DNA from 2 places in the Stenotrophomonas sp. GZD-301 genome. Region 2 is predicted to be linked to the other one. Evidence: riboswitches for the same ligand, from Rfam matches in the RefSeq annotation. Region 2 holds a riboswitch; the other holds the start of a gene.
What was found. A riboswitch is a leader RNA that binds a small molecule or an ion and turns the genes downstream of it on or off. The one in region 2 is predicted to bind thiamine pyrophosphate.
Positions count from the first base shown of each region.

Region 1: another riboswitch for thiamine pyrophosphate. It lies ahead of ACO6VK_RS10820 (TonB-dependent siderophore receptor); the one in region 2 lies ahead of thiC (phosphomethylpyrimidine synthase ThiC).

Region 1 covers NZ_JBMOWY010000040.1:106,406-113,591, forward strand. The annotation lists gene ACO6VK_RS10800 (heavy metal translocating P-type ATPase) at 1-1,687, shown strand, start outside; gene cueR (Cu(I)-responsive transcriptional regulator) at 1,710-2,204, shown strand; gene ACO6VK_RS10810 (heavy-metal-associated domain-containing protein) at 2,264-2,479, shown strand; gene pnuC (nicotinamide riboside transporter PnuC) at 2,602-3,192, opposite strand; gene ACO6VK_RS10820 (TonB-dependent siderophore receptor) at 3,189-5,360, opposite strand; TPP riboswitch at 5,431-5,526, opposite strand; gene ACO6VK_RS10825 (phosphotransferase enzyme family protein) at 5,566-6,699, opposite strand; gene ACO6VK_RS10830 (PLP-dependent aminotransferase family protein) at 6,791-7,186, opposite strand, start outside.
Region 2 covers NZ_JBMOWY010000001.1:11,604-18,789, forward strand. The annotation lists gene ggt (gamma-glutamyltransferase) at 1-507, shown strand, start outside; gene ACO6VK_RS00055 (BCCT family transporter) at 614-2,182, opposite strand; TPP riboswitch at 2,463-2,564, shown strand; gene thiC (phosphomethylpyrimidine synthase ThiC) at 2,703-4,580, shown strand; gene ACO6VK_RS00065 (ion channel) at 4,681-5,358, shown strand; gene ACO6VK_RS00070 (winged helix-turn-helix domain-containing protein) at 5,611-7,186, shown strand, end outside.

The DNA.
Region 1 (7,186 bases), on a different contig from region 2:
CATCTATTACGAGGCCGCCGCTGTGATCGTCACGCTGATCCTGCTCGGCCGCGTGCTGGAAGCGCGCGCGAAAGGGCGCACCTCGCAGGCGATCAAGCGGTTGGTCGGGCTGCAGGCCCGGACCGCACGGGTGGAACGCGATGGCCAGGTGCAGGAGGTCGCGCTCGACCAGGTGGTGACCGGCGATGTCGTGCTGGTGCGGCCGGGCGAGAAGGTGCCGGTGGACGGCACGGTGGTCGACGGCAGCTCCTACGTGGATGAAAGCATGATCACCGGCGAACCGGTCCCGGTGGCCAAGCAGGCCGGGGCCAACGTGGTCGGCGGCACGATCAACACCACCGGCGCGTTCCGCTTCGAGGTCACCCAGGTCGGCGCGGACACCGTGCTCGCCCAGATCATCCGCCTGGTCGAACAGGCGCAGGGCAGCAAGCTGCCGATCCAGGCGCTGGTGGACAAGGTGACGCTGTGGTTCGTGCCGGCGGTGATGGCCGCGGCCGTGGTGACGTTCGTGGTGTGGCTGGTGTTCGGGCCCGCACCGGCGTTGAGCTTCGCGCTGGTCAATGCGGTGGCGCTGCTGATCATCGCCTGCCCCTGCGCGATGGGGCTGGCCACGCCGACCTCGATCATGGTCGGCACCGGCCGCGCGGCCGAGCTGGGCGTGCTGTTCCGCAAGGGCGAAGCGCTGCAGGCGCTGCGCGATGTGGGCGTGGTCGCGCTGGACAAGACCGGTACGCTGACCAAGGGGCGTCCGGAGCTGACCGATCTGGAGATCGCCGACGGCTTTACCTCCGACGAGGTGCTGGCTCTGGTGGCGGCGGTGGAGACCCAGTCGGAGCATCCGATCGGCGCGGCCATCGTAGCGGCCGCACGGCAGCGCAACCTTGCGCTGGACGCGGTCGGGAATTTCGATGCGGTGCCGGGCTTTGGTGTCTCGGCCACCGTGGCCGGCCGCAGCGTCGCGGTGGGCGCGGACCGCTACATGACCCGGCTGGGGCTGGATGTCACGGCCTTCGTCGCGACCGCGCAGCGCCTCGGCGCGCAGGGCCGCAGTCCGCTGTACGCCGCCATCGACGGCCGCCTCGCGGCGGTGATCGCGGTTGCCGATCCGATCCGCGAGACGACGCCCGAGGCGATCCGCGCGCTGCATGCGATCGGACTCAAGGTCGCGATGATCACCGGTGACAATGCCGCCACCGCTGCGGCCATCGCCCGCCAGCTCGGCATCGATGACGTGGTGGCCGAGGTGCTGCCCGACGGCAAGGTCGCTGCGCTGCAGCAGCTGCGTGCCAACGGCATGCGGGTCGCGTTCGTGGGCGACGGCATCAACGACGCTCCGGCGCTGGCCGAGGCCGATGTCGGGCTGGCGATCGGGTCGGGCACCGACGTGGCGATCGAGGCGGCCGACGTGGTGCTGATCTCCGGCGACCTGCGTGGCGTGGCCAATGCCATCGCGATCAGCAAGGCGACGATCCGCAACATCAAGCAGAACCTGTTCTGGGCGTTCGCCTACAACGCGTTGTTGATTCCGGTGGCGGCCGGTGCGCTGTATCCGTTCAGTGGCACCTTGCTCTCGCCGATCTTCGCGGCGGCGGCGATGGCGCTGTCCAGCGTGTTCGTGCTGGGCAACGCGTTGCGTCTCAAGCGCTTCCAGGCGCCCTATGTACCGGCGCGAGCCGGTACCCTCTAACCGTCAACGGGAGGGTGAAACGATGAACATCGGTGAAGCGGCGCAGTTTTCCGGCGTCTCGGCGAAGATGATCCGCTATTACGAACAGATCGGCCTGATTCCGAAGGCGATGCGCTCGGAGGCCGGCTATCGCCACTACAGTCCCCAGGACGCGCACAGCCTGCGCTTCATCCGGCGCGCGCGCGACCTCGGCTTCTCGGTGGAACAGATCGCCGACCTGCTGGTGCTGTGGCGCGACCGCACCCGCGCCAGTGCCGATGTGAAGGCAATGGCGCTCTCGCATGTGGCCGGATTGAAGGCGCGGATCGACGAACTGCAGGCGATGGTCGGTACCCTCGAACACCTCGCCGAGCACTGCCACGGCAACGACCGGCCCGATTGCCCGATCATCGCCGACCTGGCCGAACCGGCCGCCGACGCGGCATCGCAGACGCCGCCGGCGGCGCGCAGAGCGCCGTTGTTCGGCGTCGATACGCCGGTGCCGTCACGCCGCACCGGCGCACGAAAAAACCGTTGACATTGCCATGCTGTCAGGCCGGAGAGTGATCGGACACCCTCACTCAACAGGTAGACACGATGTTCCAGTTCCACATCCCCAACATGACCTGCGGCGGCTGCGCCCATTCCGTGACCCGCGCGCTGCTCGATGCGGATCCGCAGGCCCGCATCGAAACCGATCCGTCCGCGCGTTCGGTGGAGGTCCAGTCGGAGCGCGATGAAAGCGTCCTGCTGGCCGCCCTGCTCGCGGCAGGGTACCCGCACACCGCGCGGCCCGATGCCGCGCGCGACTGACCGGGCAGACCGCATATGCATGCCCAGCATCACCTCCTGGTGATCCTGCCCTCGCTCGCGGCGGAGGCGTCCCTGTGGGGACGCCTGGCCGGGCCGGCCGGCACGGCGCCGCCGGCCAACGCTCAGCGGTGTCGCGCCGCCAGGGTGGCCGACGGAACACCGGCGGCGGACCAGGCACGCAGGCCCATCACCGCAAGGCCGACGAAGACCAGGTAGAGCACGGCGGTCACGTGCAGCGACTTGACCAGGTACATGCCGACGTACACCACGTCCACCAGGATCCACAGCCACCACGCGGCCACGTGCCGCCGCGCCTGCCACCACTGCGCGACCAGGCTCAGTGCGGCCAGCAGCGCATCCAGCCAGGGCAGGGCGGCATCGGTAAAGGTGTGCATTGCCGCGCCCAGCGCGATACCGGACACCACGCCGACGCCCAGGTCGCGCCACGCATGGCGACGCGACAGCGGCACGATGACGATCGCACCGTCTTCCACCGCATGCCGGCGCCAGCTGAGCCAGCCGTAGACCAGGAACGCGCCGAAGGCCACCTGCAGCAGCGTGTCCGAGTACAGGCGGGCCTCGATGAAGACCAGCGCATACAGCGCCACCGACAGCAGGCCGACCGGCCAGGCGATCATCCAGCGGCGCCCCATCATGGCGACGCCGGCCATGCTGACGATCGCGGCGGTCCACTCGAGCACGGCGGCGTTCATAGCGCGAACGTCACCGACAGGCGCGCCTGGCGCGGTGCGCCGGCGAACAGGTAGTAGTCACCGGCGCTGCTGCCGGTATCGCGCCAGTAGAAGCGATCGGTGACGTTGTCGACGGTGAGGTTCCAGGTCACCGGCCGCTCGCGCAGCAGGTGGCGGTAGCGCACGCCCACGTCGAACACGTGGTAGGCCGGTGCACGCACCGCACCGTCGACCGTGGCCACGTTCGCGCCGGCATAGCGCCAGCCGCCGGTCACGCCCAGGCCCGGCACGAACGGCACCTGGTAGTCGGCATGCACGGTGGCCCGCACCTTGGGCACGTTGACCAGCTGATGGCCTTCGTGGGCCGCGGTGCCGGTATCGCCGGCACGCGCCCGCAGTACGCTGGCACTGGCGTTCAGTTCAAGCCGTTCGGTCAGATGCCCCTGCGCGGTGAGTTCCAGTCCGGTGTGGACCTGCTGTCCTGCCTGGACGAAGGTGAAGCCCGCGTCGCTCTGGTCCGGCATCGCGTACTGGTAGGGCTGGGTGGTGCGGAACAGGGCCGCGCCGAGGGTCAGCGCATCGGTGGACGCGAACTTGACGCCCACTTCGACCTGGCGCGACAGCATCGGTGCGAGGAAGGTGCCGTCATTGCTGGTCCAGAAAGGGGCTTCCTGACCCAGCGAGATGCCACGGACGTAGCTTGCGTACGCACTGACCTCGTCGGTGGCCTTCCACACCAGCGCGGTCTGCGGCAGGAAGCGCGACAGCCGGCTGTGGCGTTCGGGGACGCCGGCCTTGCTGTAGGCATGCTCGTCCAGGCGCACGAAGCGGCCGCCCGCCAGCCACTCCCAGTCGTCGCCAAAGCGCATCCGGTCCAGCGCGAACACCGCATTCTGGCGGCTGTCCAGACGCCGCGCCGAGGCGCCCGGCTGCAGGGGCGACGGTGCGAACTGCGGCACCTGGGCGTCGTTGATGTTGGCCGTGCCCACGTATTCGTTGACGTTGCGGCGCTTGTCCACCGTGCGCCGGAACGTTTCGGCGCCGAAGGTCAGTGCGTGTTCCACCCGGCCGGTGTGCAGGGTGCCGCGCAGTTCGGCGCGTGCGGCCTGGTTGCGACGGGTGTCGTCCGGGCTGCGGTAGTCGTAGATGTCGTAGGCACCATCCGGGCCGAAGTAGTTGCCCGGCACGCTGCCATCGGCGCAGGACGCGGCGTAGTAGCAGCCGTAGGCGAAGGCGACGTTGTCGTCGATGACCGTGCGGCTGTGGCTGACCGAGACGCGCGACTGCCAGTCCGGGCTGAAGTCATAGGTGTGCAGCGCGGTGATGTTGGTGCTGTCGATGCCCACCGGCTGCTGCCAGGCCTGGTAGCCGAGCATGCGCGACCGGTCCACGCCGCGCGGCAGCGCCGTTGCGCCGAGCAGCTGGTAGCCGGAGGCCGAACGCTGCGCGCTGGTCTGGTAGTTGGCGTCCACCTCGAGCTTGCCGCGCTCGCCGATCAGCCAGTCGGCCGCCACCGAATAGAAGTTGCGGCGGCCGTCGGCATGGTCGATGTAGGACGCGGTGTCTTCCCAGGCGGCGTTGACCCGCACGCCGAAGCGCGGCGTCAGCCACTGGCCCACGTCCACGGCGGCATAGCGCGAGCCTTCGGCATCGGTGCCCAGGGTCACCGTGCGCACGTCCGCGGCACGCTTGCCGACGTAGTTGATGATGCCGCCTGGCGACATCACGCCGGCGGCGAGACCGGCTTCGCCCTTGAGGATCTCCACCGCCTGCACGTTCTCCAGCGCCAGCCGCTGCTCGCCGGCGATGGGCAGGCCGTTGAACCGGTAGCCGGTCGCGGTATCCAGGGCGAAACCGCGGATGGCGATGTTCTGGTAATAGCCGACCGGGGCGTAGCTGTCGCCCAGCGACGCGTCCTGGGTTGCGATCTCGGACAGGGTGCGCAGTTGGCGGCGTTCGATCTGCGTGCGGTCCAGCCGGGTCACCGAGGCCGGGGTGCTCTTCCAGTCGCCGGCACCGAAGCTGGTGGACTGCGCGGTATCGGCGGCCGGCTGGCGTGCCTGCACGCGCACCGCGGCCAGCTCGGTCGGCGAGCGGTCGGCGGTATCCGGGGCGGGTTCGGCCGCGTACAGCGGCAGGGCGGCGCACAGGGCGACGGTCAGCAACGCAGGGGGATAGCAGCGGTTCATTCGATTCGTCATCAGCCAGCAGAAGGAGACGAAGCGACGGCGCGCGCGCATCGACCGTCAACGGTCCCTGCGCCCACTGCTCAAAGCTCCCTACGCCGGTGCAAACCGGATCAGGTTCCAAGGGACTCTCTCAGCCTGGTTTCGCCAGGCACCCCCGCTTCAGCGGCTATTTCACACCAAATGGCGCGCGTTTGCGAGCGCGGGCTCAGGCAGTGGCGTGCAGCGCCTCCCGCAGCGCGGTGCCGTGGGGCGTGCCGAACCACTGCGCATGGCCCAGCAGGAAGGTCCGGTAGGCCACGTCCGCGTTGGGCGTGGACAGGGTCACGCCGTGGAAGTACTCCACCTCGGACAGGGCGAAATCCAGGTGCACCAGCGGCAGCAGGTCCGCCAGCAGATGAACGCGTGCCGCCGACAGCGGCAGTACGGCCCGGTAGCCGTCGAGCAGGGCCAGCGCGATATCGGTGCGTACCGGCACCGGGCCGTCCAGGTCCAGCCAGGCAATCGCATTGCGCTCGATCGCGGTGGCGAGGTCGAACAGGGCGCTGGTCGGCGAGGCCAGGCCGAAGTCGAGCACGGTGCTGACCCGGTCGCCGGTGGCAGCCTGGTGCCACAGCAGGTTCGACACATGCCAGTCGTTGTGCGCCCACAACCGTGGCTCCTGCTCCAGGCGCCCGGCCAGGCGCGCATGCCAGGGCAGCAGGTCGCGCTGCAGATCGTCCTGCCAGGCGGTGCCGGCCAGGTAGTCGGCCAGGGCAGGGCGCTCGCCGAGCTGTGCCGCGAGGGCGGCGATCGGGTCGGCGGCGCGGATCAGATCGTCGCGGGCCACCAGCAGGTGCGTGCCGCGCTGGGCCGCGTGGTACCCGGCCGCGGCCTGGTGCAGTCCGGCCAGCGCCCTGCCGGCTTCCCTGGCCTGGGCCGTGTCGGTCAGCGGGGTCCAGGAGGGGGCGTCGCGATACCGGTCCTCGCCCTGGCCGACCCCGTGCAGTTCGTAGGTCCAACCGGCATGTTCGACCGCCGTTGCGCCTGCCCGGTCGCGCAGCAGCGCGGCCACGGGAACGCCGTGGGCCGCGAGGTGCGCGATGAAGCGGTGCTCTTCCTGCAGGGTGGCGGCACTGCGCACGCTGGCGTGGTGCCGCTTGACGAACACCGCATCCGCGCCGTGGCCGACGATGGCCGCGGCGGACAGCGGGCGGGGACTGTGCCACTGCAGCGCGGCATCCCCCTGCAACGCCGGAAAGCGCGTGCGCAGCCAGGCGATCTCGGTCGCGTCGATGGCGGGCCAGTCCGGGGCCACCTCATCGTTGTCGAGGCCTTGGACGCGGTGGTTGGGATGGGTCATGGCGTGGCGATCGAAGACGGCGGTGCAGGGGCAGGGCGACGGGCCCGCCGTCGCTGCGTGGGCGCACATGCTACTCCGCCCGGCGCAGCGGTCACACCGTCCATGTCGCTTCCTGGCCCGCAGGCAGGTGCATCAGCTGGTCGAGCTGGCGCAGCGCCCGGTGCAGCTCCTGGCGGCTGGCGGCGGCGCCCAGCGAGATCCGCACCGCATCGGTGATGGCCACCCCTTCCGGGGTAAAGGCCGACGACGGCGCGATGCCGAGGCCCTGCAGGCGGGCGGCGTGGGTAAGGCTGACATCGGTCCAGTGTGCAGGCAGCCGGCACCAGGCGTGCACCCCCGCGCACGCCTGCAGGAACCGCGGCGACAGCGCGGAGCGCGCCAGGTAGCGGCGTTCGGCCGCCTCGTCCTGCACCAGCTTGAGCATCGCCTGTGCCGAGCCGTCCAGGATCAACTGGGTGACCAGCGCGTTCATCAGCGGCGGTGCCAT
Region 2 (7,186 bases):
AGCGGCATGGCGCCGCCGGGACTGGGCTTCATCCTGCAGGACCGCGGCGAGATGTTCGTGCTGCAGAAGGATCACCCCAACGGGTACGCGCCGGGCAAGCGCCCGTTCCAGACCATCATTCCGGCGTTCGTCACCAAGGACGGCAAGCCGTGGATGAGCTTCGGGGTGATGGGCGGTGCGATGCAGCCGCAGGGCCACGCGCAGATCGTGATGAACATGGTCGACTTCGGCATGAACCTGCAGGAAGCCGGCGACGCGCCGCGCATCCAGCATGAAGGGTCGACCGAGCCGACCGGGCAGGCGACGGCGATGAGCGATGGCGGTGAGGTCAATCTGGAGACGGGCTTCCCGTACGAGACCGTGCGTGCGCTGATGCGCAAGGGGCACCGGGTGGTGTTCGCCGATGGCCCGTATGGCGGATACCAGGCGATCCTGCGCGATCCGGAAACCGGCGTGTATTACGGCGCATCGGAAAGCCGCAAGGACGGACAGGCCGCCGGATATTGAGCAGCCCCGGGTAGAGCCGACCGTTGGTCGGCTGCTCCTGGTTGAGGCGCTGATACAGCCGGGTAGAACCCGGCTCTACGGTGCCATAGCCGGGTAGAACCCGGCTCTACGGGGCGCGGGCGGCTTCGTCGCGGGTTTCTTCCTGCGCGGCGATCTCGCGCTCGATCCATTCGTCCATCATCCGTCGCGCCCGCTGCGCGCGACGGCGCTGCAGCGCGTACTCCATGTCCAGCACGCGGTACAGCGACCACATCACCAGCAGCATCAGCAACGCGAATGGCAGTGCGGCGATGGTGATCATGCCCTGCAGCGCCTCCAGGCCGCCGGCCAGCAGCAGCACCCCGGCGATCAGCGCGATGGCCACGCCCCAGGTCATGCGGCGCGACAGCGGCGGGTCGCCGGCCTCGTCGGTGGACATGCTGGCCAGTACCAGCACCGCCGAATCGGCCGAGGTCACAAAGAAGATGATCAGCAGCACAAGCGCGATCACCGACAGCACCGTGGGCAGCGGCAGGCTGTCGAACATGGTGAACAGCACGGTCTCATAGCCGTTGCCCAGGGCCTGCGCCAGATCCACGTGGCCGAAGATCTGCGACCACAGCGCGGTACCGCCGAACACCGAGAACCACAGGAAGCCCAGCACGCTCGGCGCGATCACCACGCCCAGCACGAACTCGCGGATGCTGCGCCCACGCGATACGCGGGCGATGAACGAACCCACGAACGGTGCCCACGCGATCCACCATGCCCAGTAGAAGATCGTCCAGTCGGCCACCCAGGTGCTGCCCGAGAACGGCGACATGCGCAGGCTCATCGTCACCAGCTGGTTGAGGTACGAGCCGATCGTGGTGGTGAAGGTGTCGAAGATGAAGCCGGTCGGGCCCAGCACCAGCACCAGTGCCAGCAGCAGCGCAGCCAGCGCGAGGTTGAAGTTGGACAGCCACTTGATGCCGCGGTGCACGCCGCTGGTCGTGGAGGCCATGTACATCACGAAGGCGACGGCAATGATGGTCAGCTGCACGGGAATCGAGGCGCGCAGGCCGAACACGCGCTCCAGCCCGGCGGCGATCTGGATGGTGCCGAACCCCAGCGTGGTGGCCACGCCGATCGCGGTCGCGACCACGGCGGCCACATTCACCACGGTGCCCATCCAGCCGCGGTGGCGCGCGCCGATCAGCGGCTGCAGCAGGTCACTGATCAGGCCGCGTCCGTTGCGGTTGAACTGGAACCAGGCCATCGCCAGGCCGATCAGCGCATAGATGGCCCACGGATGCAGACCCCAGTGGAAGAACGCATAACGCATAGACGCCCGCGCCGCCTCCATGCTCTGCGGTGCCAGCCCTTCCGGCGGTTTGACGAAGTGCGAGATCGGCTCGGCCGCGCCCCAGAACACCAGTCCGATGCCCATGCCGGCGGCGAACAGCATCGACATCCAGCTGGCGTTGGAGAAGTCCGGTTCGGCATCCTCGCCGCCGATGCGCAGGCTGCCGAAGCGGCCGAAGGCCAGGTACATCAGGAACGACAGCGTGATGAACACCACCAGCAGGTACAGCCAGCCGGTACTGCGCACGATGTTGGACAGGCCCAGCTGCACGACGTCGTTGAAGGGGCCGGGTGCGACGCCGGCAGTCAGGACGAGCAGCGCGACCAGCGCGATGGAAATGCGAAACACCATGCAGGGGTTTCTCCAGGAAAGGGGCGCGAGCGGATGCTTGCAGTCTCCAGCGGCACGACGGCAACAACTGGGGCGGAGCCGGACGAATGCCGGTCGGCGGGATGCTCCTGCACCGGACTCAATCCGATGGTCCCCTGCGTGGGCGCAGCGCCAGGCGCCAGGCAGCACGTCACGGGGGGAGAACATCCTCGCGGCGCGATACTACCTGCGCTGACGTAATGAACCCGTTCACAGCGGTGGCATCGGCGGTGTCGATGCGCGGGTCTTTGTGGTCTAATTCGCCTCGAAGCGGGGGTACCGAGGCCATGTGGCCGAGGTTGAGACAGTCCCTTCGAACCTGATCCGGTTGATACCGGCGTAGGGAAGCTTCGCATCCGCTGATGCATTGCGCCGTAGGGCCCCCACGCCCGCAGACCGCCCGCAGTGCGCCCGTCGTGCGCCGCCGTTTCGTCCCTTTCAATACGGATTTCCCGTCACGGACCGCCGGTCCGCGCCCGGGGTCCACACAGGACGATGCCCGATGAACGCACCGCTTTCCACCCTGCAGCAGCAGGCCCAGCAGCTTTCCGGTTCGGTTACGCGACCGATCCCCGGTTCGCGCAAGATCCACGTGCAGGGCTCGCGCAGCGACCTGCAGGTTCCCATGCGCGAGATCGTGCTGACCCGCACGCCGACGTTGTTCGGCGGCGAAGAGAACGCGCCGGTGACCGTCTACGACACCTCCGGCCCCTACACCGATCCGGCCGCCAGCATCGACCTGTCGACCGGCCTGCCGGCGCTGCGCGCGGCGTGGGTGGCCGAGCGGGGCGATACCGAAACGCTGGCAGCCCTGAGTTCGGCGTTCGGCCGGTCGCGCGACACCGATGCGCGCCTCGATGCAGTGCGCTTCCCGTCGCGCACGCTGCCGCGGCGCGCGGTGGCCGGCGCCAACGTCACCCAGATGCACTACGCGCGGCGCGGCATCATCACCCCGGAAATGGAGTTCGTGGCGATCCGCGAAAACCAGCGGCTGGAGGCGATCACCGACGCGACGCTGCGCCGGCAGCACCCCGGCCAATCGTTCGGCGCGTCCATCCCCGCCGTCATCACCCCCGAGTTCGTGCGCGACGAGATCGCGCGTGGCCGGGCCGTGCTGCCCAACAACATCAACCATCCGGAAAGCGAGCCGATGATCATCGGCCGCAACTTCCTGACCAAGATCAACGCAAACATCGGCAACAGCGCGGTGTCCTCGGGCATTGCCGAAGAGGTGGAAAAACTGGTGTGGGCGATCCGCTGGGGCGGCGACACCGTGATGGACCTGTCCACCGGCAGGCACATCCATGAAACCCGCGAGTGGATCATCCGCAACTCGCCGGTGGCGATCGGCACCGTGCCGATCTACCAGGCGCTGGAGAAGGTGGATGGGCGCGCCGAGGAGCTGACCTGGGAGATCTTCCGCGACACGTTGATCGAGCAGGCAGAGCAGGGCGTGGACTACTTCACCATCCATGCCGGCGTGCTGCTCCGCTACGTGCCGCTGACCGCCAAGCGTGTCACCGGCATCGTCTCGCGCGGCGGCTCGATCCTGGCCAAGTGGTGTCTGGCCCATCACAAGGAGAACTTCCTCTACACGCACTTCGAGGAGATCTGCGAGATCATGAAGGCCTACGACGTGACCTTCTCGCTGGGCGATGGACTGCGCCCGGGCTGCATCGCCGATGCCAACGATGCCGCGCAGTTCGGTGAGCTGGAGACGCTGGGCGAGTTGACGAAGATCGCCTGGAAGCACGACGTGCAGACCATGATCGAAGGCCCCGGCCACGTGCCGATGCAGCTGATCAAGGAGAACATGGACAAGCAGCTGCGCGAGTGCGGTGAGGCGCCGTTCTACACGCTGGGGCCGCTCACCACCGACATTGCTCCCGGCTACGACCACATCACCAGCGCGATCGGCGCGGCGATGATCGGCTGGTACGGTACGGCGATGCTCTGCTACGTCACGCCCAAGGAGCACCTGGGCCTGCCCAACCGCCAGGACGTGCGCGACGGCATCATGGCCTACCGGATCGCCGCGCATGCATCGGATCTGGCCAAGGGCCACCCCGGCGCGCAGGTGCGCGACAACGCGCTGAGCAAGGCGCGCTTCGAATTCCGCTGGGAAGACCAGTTCCACCTGGGCCTGGATCCGGAGAAGGCCAAGGAGTTCCACGACGAGACCCTGCCCAAGGACGCGCACAAGCTGGCCCACTTCTGTTCGATGTGCGGCCCGCATTTCTGTTCGATGAAGATCACCCAGGACGTACGCGACTACGCCGCCGGGCAGGGGCTGGACGCGAAGGCCGCGCTGGACGCCGGCATGGCCGAGAAGTCGCTGCAGTTCCGCGACCAGGGGGCGGAGGTCTACCACCCGCAATGACGCGGCGGCCGGGGTGGCAGGTGCCGCCCCGGCATCCTCATGCGTTTGCCCCGGCAACCGCGCTAAGCTCGGCGCCGGACGGCCAGGGGCGGGGAACACGATGGCGATTGCGCGCAGGACCAAATGGCTGGCGATGGCACGCCGGCATCCCTCGGCGTGGCTGCTGGGCGTGCAGCTGCTCGGCGTGCTGCTGTATCCGGCAATGGACGAGGCCGGCGCCAGCCGCGCGCTGTTCGGCGCCTTCGGCATCGCGGTGCTCGGCCTGTCGCTGTGGGTGGTCCGGCGCAGCCCGCTCGGCATGTGGCTGGCGCTGGTGCTGGCGATCCCCTCGGTGGTGTTTTCCATCGCGGGTGCGCTGCTGGAGCGGCCCGGGCTGATCACGACAGCGCAGCTGCTCGAGTGCCTGCTGTACTTCTATACCGCCGGCAGCCTGACCGCCTACATGCTGCAGGATCACAAGGTGACCCGCGACGAGCTCTTCGCCGCCGGTGCGACCTTCACGCTGCTGGCGTGGGCGTTCGCCTTCGCCTTCGCGGTGTGCCAGCAGTGGTATCCGGGCAGTTTTCTCGCCACCAGCGAGAGCGAATTGCGCACCTGGATGGAGCTGCTTTATCTCAGCTTCAGCTTGCTGTCCGGGGTCGGCCTGAGCGATGTCGTGCCGGTGCATCCGCAGGCACGCGCGCTGGTCATGCTGGAGCAGTTTTCAGGCGTTATGTACGTGGCGTTGGTGGTCTCGCGGCTGGTCGGATTGACCATGCTGAGGCATACACGAAACTGAATCCCACCTAAAAATATCGCGCCCGAAGGCGCGAATGGTGAATCAATTTATGTGAATTCATCGGCGAGAGAGAGCCTGTTGTCGGCCACGCGCGTAGGCGCGGTTAACCGGCATAGGCTAGTATTCGCGCGCTTCGGTTTTTTTGCTGTTTGCGCTGATGCCTTGTGCGGAATTTGGCGGTTCGTTCGATCTTTCGTGTTGGAGATGAATGCAACGCTGCCGTCGAGCCGGCATTCACCTGTGTCACCTGGAATGATCACCAACGAAAGTGAGCCACCTTCCGCCGACGTGATGAAGATCGGCGACTGCACCGTCATTCTCTCTTCTCGGGAAGTCATGGTGGCAGGCGCCCGTCGGCCGCGACGCCTCACGCCCAAGGCACTGGGAGTGCTCAAGGCGCTCATGCGCGCCCCGGGCGCGGTGGTCACCCGGGATGAACTGTTTGCCGAGGTGTGGCCCGATACGCTGCCCACCAACGATGTGCTCACCCAGGCGGTGACGCAGCTGCGCAAGGCCTTTGCCAGCGATGACGACAGTGGCACCGCCTACATCGAAACCATCGCAAAGACCGGCTATCGCCTGCTGGTGCCGGTGAGCGTGGTCGAGACCCTGCCAGCGTCGCCTGCGCTGGAGGCCGACGACAGCGCGGCCGTGTCGCCGCCGGCCGTCGATGCCGATGTGGCGGCGCCGGCTGCCGCAGCGCCTGCTCCGCGCCGCCGCCGTCGCATCCGCCGCTACGTTCTGCTGGCCATCGGCATCGCGATGCTGGTGGCGCTGCTGGTGATGGCCGCGCTGCTGGTGCGGCGCGAGCAACCCACCTCGGCACTGGACGCCGCCGTCGAGGACGGCACGCGCATTACCGGCAGCCCGCAGCGCCCCTATCGCCTGATCACCGCGACGGCCGGCTTCGAGACCTATCCCACGCTGTCCCCGGACGGCTCCCAGGTGGCCTATGAAGCCGACATGGGCGTGCGGGAGGGCAGCACCATCAAGGTGCAGACCTCCGGCAACACGCCCGCGCGCGCGCTGATCGAGACCCCGGCGGGCCAGTCCGACCGCTTCCCGAACTGGTCGCCGGACGGGCGCGACATCGCCTTTGCGCGCTTTGGAGCCGAAGGCAGCTGCGAGGTGCTCATCGCCAGCGCGACCGGCGGTGCGCTGCGCCACGTGACCCGCTGCGACGGCACCGAACTGCTCAGTTTCGACTGGACGCCGGACGGCCGCGGGCTGATCTTCGGTGCGTTCTCCGGCGCCCATGCGCACCGTGGCATCCGCGTGCTGGACATTGCCAGCGGCCGCTGGACCGCGCTGGCCTACGACACCGGCGAAGACGACTTCGACTATGCCCCGCGTTACTCGCCGGATGGCCGCTGGATCGCGTTCGTGCGCAACCCGCAGGTCGGTGACCTGTGGCGGATGCCGGCCAGCGGCGGCACGCCCGAGCAGCTCACCGACGATTCGGCCGAGATCCGCGGCTGGAGCTGGCGCGGCGACAGCCGCCACATCGTGTTCGGCCGGCGGGTGGACAGCGAGTCGCGCCTGTACGAGCTGGATACGCAGAGCCGGCTGTTGAGGGACGTCGGCCTGGATGACGCGCAGACCCCGGCGGTATCGCGCAACAACGGCATGCTGGCGTTCGTGCACCGGCGTGCCCAGTTCGGGGTGTTCCGTGTGCCGGTGGGGGCCAATGGCCCGGGCACGCCCGAGCGCCTGTTCCCCTCCGGCGGGCGCGATGCGCAGCCGATGGTGTCGCCGGATGGCCGCCAGCTGGTGTTCTCCTCCGACCGTTCCGGCAGTTTCGCGCTGTGGTGGGCAGACCTGGAACGTC